DNA from 2 places in the Caproiciproducens puteiluti genome. Region 1 is predicted to be linked to the other one. Evidence: riboswitches for the same ligand, from Rfam matches in the RefSeq annotation. Region 1 holds a riboswitch; the other holds the start of a gene.

Evidence for each region. Region 1 has a riboswitch for cyclic di-GMP ahead of ACRQU7_RS01605 (FtsK/SpoIIIE domain-containing protein). Riboswitches for the same ligand answer to the same signal wherever they lie in the genome.
Region 2: it holds a riboswitch for cyclic di-GMP, as region 1 does, so the genes downstream of both, ACRQU7_RS10895 (sigma-70 family RNA polymerase sigma factor) here and ACRQU7_RS01605 (FtsK/SpoIIIE domain-containing protein) in region 1, are expected to answer to the same signal.

Annotation. Positions count from the first base shown of each region.
Region 1 covers NZ_CP194790.1:323,575-328,974, forward strand. Annotated here, with positions in the region: gene ACRQU7_RS01600 (hypothetical protein) at 1-237, opposite strand; cyclic di-GMP riboswitch class I at 1,346-1,428, shown strand; gene ACRQU7_RS01605 (FtsK/SpoIIIE domain-containing protein) at 1,489-5,400, shown strand, end outside.
Region 2 covers NZ_CP194790.1:2,226,787-2,232,186, reverse strand. Annotated here, with positions in the region: gene ACRQU7_RS10905 (hypothetical protein) at 187-342, opposite strand; gene ACRQU7_RS10900 (recombinase family protein) at 354-740, opposite strand; gene ACRQU7_RS10895 (sigma-70 family RNA polymerase sigma factor) at 1,298-1,747, opposite strand; cyclic di-GMP riboswitch class I at 2,158-2,249, opposite strand; gene ACRQU7_RS10890 (hypothetical protein) at 2,345-2,614, opposite strand; gene arsA (arsenical pump-driving ATPase) at 2,688-4,424, opposite strand; gene arsD (arsenite efflux transporter metallochaperone ArsD) at 4,568-4,960, opposite strand; gene ACRQU7_RS10875 (arsenic metallochaperone ArsD family protein) at 5,027-5,350, opposite strand; gene arsB (ACR3 family arsenite efflux transporter) at 5,381-5,400, opposite strand, start outside.

The sequences.
Region 1 (5,400 bases):
TCAATACTCAGGCAGTTCCAGACTGCCGTTTTCTTTTTCTTTTCTGTACAAATCATACAGCTTCTCCGTGCTGTACTGCCAGACCTTAGTCTGTTCATTTTCAAGAACGGAATAGAGCTGTGAAGTATAAAATTCCGCAATCGCTTTTTCGTCTGATATTCGGTTTTCAGCTGCGATTCTGTTCGTCAGTGCGGCCACTATGATTGGAAATACCGCGTCAAATTTCTCCTTATCCATTTTCTTCTCCCTTCAAAACAATAGAATTCTGAAAGGTGCAGTATGAAAGCGCTTTTTCCGTATGGAACAGCACCTGATTAAAGAGTTTTTCAACCTTCAACCGTGAGATTTGGCCCGAAGGCCATAAATTGAAAAACGAATATTATGCAAATAGGTCAGAAAGCAAGTTTAAATTGTCCAATATATTTTACTACAATTACGACTATAAACAGAAAGATAATTTGTTTGATCTAGACACTCTTTATGGAAATATGCCGAAAAAAAGCTTTACCAAGAGCAAAAGGCGGGAATTCGAAGTAGTGATTATGTCTTTTTGGCTCCACGGTATTACAAGAGATGATGAATATTGGAAAACATATTTGGATAGCGTGTTCTAAAAGCTGTAGCAGATATTGTGTTATTTTACAATTGAAATACAAAAAGAAAAAATGGCTATTCACCGTTTTTAAAGATGAGTGGCAATCAGACAAAGGGCACGGAAGTGGAGTGATGAATCGCCCACGACCATGCCTTTTTATTTTATATCGATTAGTCAAGGCTTCTTTTTTGCTTTGGAGATCGGAAAGAGAGATGATATTCCAATCCGTAAGGTGAGGTGATGGATGAGACTTATTTTTTCAAAGATCCGTCCCATTTGGCCTGCAGCCAAAAGTGTACGCAGAAACTCGAGTATAAAGTCATTCTACCGTATCCCCAAAACGATATCGGATGCCTCTTTGGAGAGTTTCTTAACAGTTGACCTAAAATGAATCAGGAGATATTCGCCCGTGCTTTTCAAGAGGGTTTTCAGGTAGAAAATATTAAAACTTAGGGAAGGTTACCTTTATGGCATCCGACTATAAAAAAGATATAAGGAATTCTACATGCAATCCCCAAAGCCCAGCATTGTTGAAATGTTGAAAATGAATTTTTGGGCTGTCTGGGGAAAAGTTGACGCCAACAAAGAAGGCGGCGAATACAAATCGAAGAATTCCTAGAATATGTGAAATCTCCTTTTTGCACAATGACTCATTATATCACAATAACACTGCGCATCAATTTGTGGGTAAAAATTACATTTTTACATTGCATTTGTTCGCCAAAAAGCATATAATATAGTTGAATTATATCGAATAATTGGCAAAGTCATCGAAAGACGGCAACGCGAAGCTAAAAGGGCCTGTACCGTTTGGATGGCAGCCAACTGTGGCAAACATTTCGCCCTACGAAAACCGTAGGGCTATTATTGTATATAAACACGAGGTAAGCGCTATGGATTATATTTCAATCGCCGAAGCCGCAAAAAAATGGGGCATTACTCGCCGCCGTGTGCAGGTGCTATGCAATCAGGGACGGATTCCTGGGCTGACCAAGTTCGGCAAAGCCTGGGCGATTCCTAAGGATGCAGAGAAACCGGCGGACGCAAGGAAAGAGAAGCAAATGGATCCTTCAGATTCGGTTAGGAGGTATGGATTGATGTTAGATAAACAAAATCTTGTAACTGAATTATTGCTTGAAAAGCTTGCAGAGACAAAGGTCGGTATTCTCGCTAAGGGAATTGGTAATATTAACCCTGAGAAAATTGCTCTTGAATTGGCTACGAAGAGAAATTCACATATTTATATTGCAGCTATTGGCTACGATGTGCCAGAGGAAAAAGAAGAAGATTTCTTTACGCTTACACCATCAGTGGAAAAGGCAGTTCTGTGGAGAAGTGTACCTGAGTACGCGGGCAATATTGTGGTATTTGTAAAAAATGATGTAGATAAACTTCATTCGCTGGCGGAGTTTGAAGTGCTTTCTTTAAAAGACCTTTCGAAGTATCTTATTGAATTGCAGACTAAGAATGAAAGCAACACACCAACACAGAATTTCTGGAGTGCGTTACAGCAAACATCTGATTACTATTCTTTTGATGTAATCTTGGAATTCATCCAGGCCATCACTGCAACTGATAATATGGCTGAAGCTATTCCAAATAACATGTGGAGGCTCAATCTTCTGTGTGATGCTGATATTTTAGGAACAAAGAACAAGCCTGAAGAACGACTAAATCGGAATAGAGAATTGATTTTTGCGATTGGTCAGTTGAGTGAAGACTCAAGAAAAAAACTGAGTCGTTCTTTGGCCAGAACAAAAGCTGTTGATAAGGAGCGATTGCAGAGAGCTTATAATAATCTGCAAAATCTTTATAAGTATGGCAAAAGAGAAACCCTAAAGCTGCTGGACTTTTCTACTGTTCAGGAATTGTTTTCGGCTTCAAAGGCGAATGAACCTAAGAAAGAAAAAAATCCGCCAAAATCTAATCCAACTGAAGGTGACAGCGAGGAAAATGAAGAGATTACTGAGGCTACACCTATACGCCCTAAAGAATTAGGCCAGTTAATTTCAGATGCGATTGTTACTGGTAACGAGAAAGATATCGCAATTATAAAGGAATTGCTGGGTGAACTTAAGAAGCACTTTGATCCTGAAAATGAGGAAAATGATGACAGTATTCCGGCAATTGGTGGGATTTTCAACGACCGTAGCATTGTAATTGAAAATCATCAATCCGACCTTAGAAAACTGGTTGGAAAGGTTTGTAATGAGACCTCGTGGGGTGGCTTGATGGAAACAGAAGAAAGCGTTCTTAAAGACGCTATTTCTGCAGACATTAAAAGCTTCAAGCCATTCAATCCAACTGATTCTACATCGATGGTCGCCTTTAAGAGCGGTATTGATGGAAGTCAGGCGCTATTTGATTTTGTGATTCAGTTTGATGCTCAATTTGATGAAAAAGAAATTGACACAGCCGAACGGTTTAGTCCAATTATTAGCGAGTTGTCTGAGTATAGGAGTAAATTGCTTCAGAACCTGGATATGACTATGTATTATCCTGTACTGAGTTTTGGAGCTGACGAGGATGCTAGGCGGGTAATGTTGTCCTATATTGATGCATGGGCAAAGCTGTATCATGCATACTGTGTGAACGAACCGACTATGCGCCAAATAAGTGCGGGTGGCACCAGCTTTATTGCAAAAGCGTTGCTACTGCTGGATGTTTTGTACGTGAAGACTCCGAAGGAATGGAAAGGAATGCTATTGCCGATCCATCCTCTTTACCTGTGGAGATACTATGAAATTTTTAAGACATTGCCATCGAGGAAAGCGCAGTTGGATGAGGATGATGCCAGTTCCCTGACAGAAGTATTGAATCAACTTCCACAAGTTCTGAGCTTTCTCATCGCAAATAGCATTGTTACAGAAACCTCAGACGACAAGGTGTTACCATGCTCCGGAAATATCGAAATGCTTCCGACCTTTGAAAACAAAACTAATAGATATCTTGGTGACGATGGGACCCAATCTATTGGCGAGATATTGACACGCTGGATAGGCTTCGCTCCTTACACGAAAAATGAAATTCGCATCTGTTCAGTTGATGCACCTGATTTGATCGGAAATATTCGTGCAATAAAATCCTTCATGGATAAAAATGGATGCCGAAGAGTGGTGTATGATGTATATCTTACTCGTAAGCAAAATGGCAATACTGAGCTATCTAAGTTGGATTATTCCGGCAAGGATTATGAAATTGGAGAATTTATCAGGCAGAATAAGATTTCAATTAGCATTCAGAATGTTGATTCGGCTAATGAAGTGAAGGTAGCATTAGCACAAAAACCCGTTCATGTGGCCTTCTATTTTGACCAATCCGCTTATGAAATCGAATTTGGGCCAAATAATAAGAATCTGTACATTAATCCATTAGTTGTTACATATGATTATGATTTTGATGAGATTCAGCATAGAGGCAGTATCTATCCGTCCTCAGAAATTGATTCCGGCTTAATTGGTGATTATCATAAGTTGATGAAGTCTGCCGATGTAATAAGCAATAACATGAATCCACGTACTACTTATAACGGTAGTGCAGATATGACTGCTGTTATTTCAACAATTCAAGATGACCAAGTGCAATGGCTTGCCGTAGCCGACAGGGATACAAATAATTATGACCCGAAGGGAGCTATTCCCATCGGAGAAATGCAATACGACAGAAGAATGGTTAATGTATGGGCATCAAGCGATTCACGAATTATCACGCAGTACTTGACTATGTTGAGAGGCTATAATCTATATCCTAAGTCGGAGACGCTCATTGACATACTTAAAACATTTGGGCATATTGCATCCAATGGTCTGATTAGCATACCGAAGTTCGGAGCAGACGCACAGGCAATAGATAATAAAAAGAAGGGTCTAATTGGCACCTTATTTGCAGCATCCTGGTATACGAAGAACAATGCAGATTCTTTGGTTGCTTCTTTGGATGATTATAAAGCTCGTCTTTGGCTTCAGGATAGTAGATTCGGAGATGAGCGAGCAGATCTTGTTGGCTTACGATATGAAGAGACTACAAATACACTCCTTATTCAGCCTATTGAGGTCAAAACTCGTGACGAATCACCAGATGCGACAATTTCTAAAGGCGATGACGGAAGATACAACATTATCGGACATGCGGCTGGACAGATTGCAGCGATTGTTGGAATCCTCAAAGAGATTTTCTCCGTTGATGAAAATTCTACAGACATGTTTATCTCCGCACGTAGAGAAGTCCTCAAATACCAGATTGTATCAGAATGCTTTAGAAATATTCATGATTCTAATTGGCAAAAAAAGTGGTATATGATATTGAAAAAGGCCTTCGGGAATGGGAAAAGTGAAAACATCAATATTCAGGTGTCTGGTTTGCTCATACATATAAAACTGAGTCAAGTGTCCGGTGGCAAGGCAGTTCAGTGTGTGAATCCTGAATTTGATGATTGTCAAATTGAATATAGACTTTTGAGTGCGAAGGAAATACAGCAAGAAGTTCTTGGCGAAGGTACAATGCTTAAAGAAATGTGGACGCCCGATTTCGATTCAAGCGATAATATTCCTAAAACCGGCGAAGAGGATGCAGTAATTGACTTTGACGAACAAGACCCGGGAGCATTAGTAAGAAATGTTGATACGGATGAGATGTTTTCAAACGTTGCGCCTACCGCTAAAACTGCTGAAGAAAGCACGGAATATGGGCCTAAGAAGTCTACGGCAAAACCGGAAGAACAAGGTATGTCTGCTGAAAATAACAGTGTTCCCCAGGAGGAAATTGAGCAATTGGTTAAGGACTTTAAACGCTCTTGTGGCGACTAC
Region 2 (5,400 bases), 1.9 Mb from region 1:
ATCCGTCCTCTCATATCGTTGGTGTTTTGAGTGAGAGACCGGACACTTGATTTTATTCAATTGTCAAGGAGCAGTTGGTTTTTTGCCAACGCCATTATCTCACACAAAGCAGGAAAAAGCTATACAAATAGCTGATTTTTCGCATATTGACATTAGAAAAAACCGCCTTTAAATTGTGCTTTGCGTTTATGCTGTCCTAACTACATAAGCATTTATCAAAGCCTTTTTTATGAAATCAGCCGCTTCTTTGTTCGGCTCCGCAGAAAAAAGCAATGTGACAGGTAGTCCATTTACTTGGATTCTTATAGTCTCAGCTCTTGTATCCGGCTGCTTTGCCTTCATAGTGAAGCCTCCTATTCCATGCCCATGGTGAGCTCATGGATTGCATTGATATCTCTGAACAATCTGATTTCTCCTTCCAGCGGTGAATAGAGCTTTATGCCCGACTGCTCCAGCTTCCGGAGAAAATCCAGCGTTTGTGCCGAATCTCTCCCGAGGCGGCTTAGTTGTTTTACTAACAAGACATCCATCCTGTCTTGTTCAGCGGCACGTTCGACTGCAATCAGGCCGGGGCGATTATATTTCAGGCCGCTTCCCAAATCCTCGGAACAGCCAACAATGGTGAATCCCAGCTGATCCGCATAGTCATAGAGCTCTTTTTTCTGACCTTTCAGCATGCCGTGGGCATCCTCCGGCGCGTCAATGCGGCAGTACAGCCACGCTCTTTTTTTCAGTCCCATTATAAAAACCTCCTGTTCCTAAATAATGTGGTTTGACCTCACAAGGGCGCGGCAGGGCGCAATTGTCCTGCCGCGTAGTTTCTAAGGTCAAACGATTTGCTTGTTCTTCATTTCAATTTAATGCTTCTATTCGGCACTGCTTCCCGAAGCGAGGGCGGCAACATAAATGGTTTGCCGGTTAAGCAAACACCATAGGGATTTCACCTCTCCGTGGTTCTCACCGAGCCGCCCCCATTGCGTGATCCCGCTTTCAGGCGGGGCTGTGGCTGGACGGAAGTAGCGTTAGCACTGTCCGTTTCATTGCGAAACAACCCACCACGGGCTGCTTTATAACCGGGCTTTGCCGCTCGTCGCCTTCGATGCCATCGGTTCAACGGATGTCTGTCACCCATCCGCAGGTAGTCTTGGCGCGCCCGTCAATGTCGCTGCCGCTCATCACGGCCGGACAGATCATGTATTTATGTTGCCGGATATGAAATTTTCAAGGAGCAATGAGGGAAGAGTAAAACCCCCTCACTTATTTCCACGTTGAGTGAGGGGGTTGAGCGGATAAATTTTTATTTTCCCATAAGTTTTTTTAATTCCGCCAGGATTTTTACCTTTCTATCGTGAATTGTCCGCTGCGCGATCCCGGTTTCTCTGGATAGCTGGCGCTCGCTCTTATCCATAAAAAAGAGAGCCGTGATCAACTCCTGTTCTTCCGGGGCGAGATGTTTGAGGCAGGCCAGCATTTTCCCGATCAGCACCGTCTTGATCGCGGCATCCTCAACACTTTCAATCTCGGTGACAAACTGTCTGTTTTCCTCCAGAAGCCGCTCGTAGGAGTCCTCTCGGCTGGGAAGGTATGTAGCGGTGCCACTGCCATAATCAATCCTGCACCGTTCGACTTTGATGTCGTACTGCTGGTATTCCATCAGGCGGTCGCTTTTCTCCAGAACCTCGATAATTTCTTTGCTTACATCGGGATATTTATCCCGGTAATTTGTTTTTCTCCGATACTTTGCCATAAGCTTGTCCTCCATTTCGTGATTGTTGAAATCCGGAAATGAAGAACAAGCGGAGGGGATCGGCAATGTCGATTCGACACGCTTCTACAAAAAGAAAAGAGCTTAAAATCGAAACTGTTCTTTAGCGGTCGAGGCGGGGCTTTTGTTGTCGAAAATAAAAAATCAGCACTTTGCCCGGGACGGCAAAGTGCTGATTTTTGAATATATTCAGTTAATGGAGGCGAGTGTGTACGGGATTCGCCGTCTTTATTTCAACCTCCGGAAAAGGAAGAAGTAAAGAATATTCATGGGTTCCCCTTTCACCAAGGGACATAGCAGAGCCATGAATGATCTTTGTTCAAATTATCCGTCAGAAGCTATAAAAACAATGAAAGCCTGCCCGTAAAAAGGGCAAGCTTTCAAGTGCGACTTCCGGCAGCCAGGCTGTCATAGCGCGCTTTTACGCACTTTAGACCCTATGGCTTTGCGTCCCCATCGTTAAATGGGTTTGCCCTTGGTTTGACTATTTTGTTGTTTTAACATCTTTCGGCTTGTGCTTCCGTATGATAGGCGCACGTGATTTGCAGGGAATGGGGGGATTCCATATTACTGTTTCCATCAACAGCAGCATGACTGATCGTCCTGAATGGTCAGCTCGCCATTTTCCGCTGCAAGTGTCACAGCCTCTGTCCTTGTTTGAGTCTGGTCATCCATCATAACAGGGACCCCGTCAATGGAAACGGACTTCTCGCCTGCTTGCAATTTGATCAGTTCAAATTGCAAGGATGTGCCGCAGCAGGATTGCTGCTGTGATACTTTTAAACAGTCACAATCATTGGAATCAAATGCCGCCTGAATCAAGGATTTTGCTTCTTCTGTAATTTTCATCTTTCATTTCTCCAGTTCTATCATTTTATGATATCTTTATAATGACACAATCGTCCCATTGGAAAGTGTTAGCTTATATTGTCAGCAGTTTATCTCCTTCGATTTCCTCAGCGCTCCATGCAATTACCGCAAAATTTCCCTTGGAATGTTCATCCACCTTGTTGATCCACTCGATTTCGTTGCTCACCTTTGCGGAAAGTATTTGATTCGTTGTATCGGTCCGGTAGAAAGACGAATTGATTACCCACCATTTTGTTTCGATGCTGGCGCGCTTTAAATCTTCCTCCAGGCGCAGTGCTTCATAGACGGGCGTATCCTCAGCCAAAGTCACAATAATGACCTCGGTTTCATCAGGATTGCGGAGGCGCGGCAGAAGCTTCCGTGCGGATTCGGGGATTTCGCCCTGGGAGCGTTTGATCTCCTGATTGTAGCTTTGTGTGGAATCCAGCAGCAAAAGGGTATGCCCTGTCGGAGCGGTATCGATCACGACGGTCTGGTCTTCCGCTTTCTCTACAACTTCGGCAAAAGCCCGGAATACTGCAATTTCCTGCGTACAGGGAGAACGTAAATCCTCCTCGATATAAGCGATATCATCAGCGGACATGGTTTTCTTTGCATTGGAAAGCACTTCTTCCTGATATTTTTTCAGTTCGGCTTGTTCATCAATATGGCTCATGGTGATGCCGCTGGCCTCGCTGATTACGGATTTCAGGTGCCCGGCCGGGTCCGTCGTAGTCAGATGAACTTTCCTTCCTCTTTTTGAAAGGCCCAGTGCAATTGCGGCCGCAACGGTGGTTTTCCCGACACCGCCTTTCCCCATGGTAAAGATGACCTTTTTATTCGTGCGATACAGATCGTCAATGACATCTTCCAGATGAGGAATCGATTTAGCCCTGACTTTTTCATCGCGGATCTTATACTGATCCTGGGTCAGAAAAGCCCTGACATTGTCAATTCCGGTGATGTTATAAGCCCGCAGCGGAATCCGGTATGCGGTCAGTTTTTTCAAGCCTTGCGGGATGTCATGAAGCGCGTCTTGCTGTTTCCGATACAGGCTCTCGGAAACGCTGTCGTCATAGGAAGTCAGCACGCCGTTGATCACCAGTGTCTGATTGTTGATACCGATCTCCGCCAGTTCCCTGGATGCCCGTTCCGCTTCTTTCAAAGGTGCTTCTTCCGGACGCGAAACAAGAATCAGCGTCGTCTGCTTCCCGTCGGACAAGGTTCTGACGGCTTCTTTATAAACTTCCTTTTTACTTTCCAATCCCGAAAGCTGACCTAAACAGGAAGCTCCATGCGTATTTTCACTGATGAAATTGCTCCAAGCGGACGGCAGTTGCAGCATGCGAAGCGTATGCCCTGTCGGAGCGGTATCGAACAAGATATGATCATAGTCTTTCCGCACCGTTTCATCTGTGATGAATTTTGAAAACTCATTGAAAGCTGCAATCTCGACCGTACACGAACCGGAAAGCTGTTCCTCCATATTTTTAATCACCGCATCAGGCAGCTTGCCGCGATAGGGGCCGATGACACTTTCCCTGTATTCTGCTGCTGCCTGTATGGGATCAAGGTTGGAAACAACCAAATTTGGAACTTCTTTAATCGCTACCCCTTTGTTCGTAAGCTCCGTATGGAAAACGTCCTGCAAATTTGAGGCGGGGTCCGTACTGATTAAAAGCACCTTTTTCCCTTTGTCTGCAAGGGTGACGGCCGTGGCGCATGCTGCCGATGTTTTTCCGACTCCACCCTTTCCCGTGTAAAACAAATATTTCGTCAACCTAATTAATTGTGGATTAAAATTCTCCATGATGATACCTCCAATCTTTTATAAAAAGATAAGGAGCATCCTCGTCCCTTGTGAAAAATTCACACAACTGATTTGGGAAGATATGCTCCTATCGTCTTGTTAGAAGTGCTAAATCTCTTTCTCAGCAGAAAGTATGAACCGAATCAGCAGCACTTTCCTCCCGAGCAGCCGCATCCGCCCGACCTTCTCGGAGTGACCTTGACAACCTTCGGCTTCCCGCCGAACAGATTTGCCGGGACGCCGAGTAGGTTGGCAAATTCTTCATTGGTGGGGTACCGGCCTGCGGTCACGATTTCTCCGTCCAAAACAGTGACGGGCAGCCCATCGACGCCCTTTGTGTTGATAAAGTGATTGACTGCCTTGTTGTTTACGAACTGCTGCGGAGCATTTGACAGATTGAACCGTTCAACATTGATCCCGTTTTTCTTGAGTGTATTCAGGGCAGTCGAAATCCTGAGAAGTTCGGGGTCCACTCCAACTCCGCAAAGGCCAGTCGAACAGCACATGGCAGGTTCAAAGATTTGCATTTTTTTCATATAAGACATCTCCTAAAAATTGTTATTTACCATTGATCGTCGACCGACGATCAATGGATAGATTGGTTAATTAAAACAACTCACCGGAATATTCAAGAGCGTTGCGAGCTCATCGTTGGTTGGATATCGGCCCATAAATACAATTTCATCATCCAAAACAATGATTGGAAGCTTTCCAAGACGTTCCCCATTGTTGATGAGCTTATTAATGGATTTGTTGTTTATAAATTCCATTGGCAAGTCTAAAAGGTTAAAACATTCAACCTTAATGTCGTTTTTCTCCAACGTCTTGAGAGATACTTTGAATCGAATCAATTCAGAATTAGAATTATCATTGCGTAATCCAATGGTGCAGCCCAACGCCGATTCAAAGATTCGCATTGTTTTCATGAAATCGCTCCGGATAAATCAGTTCGCCAGTCATTTTTGAGCCTCTGGTT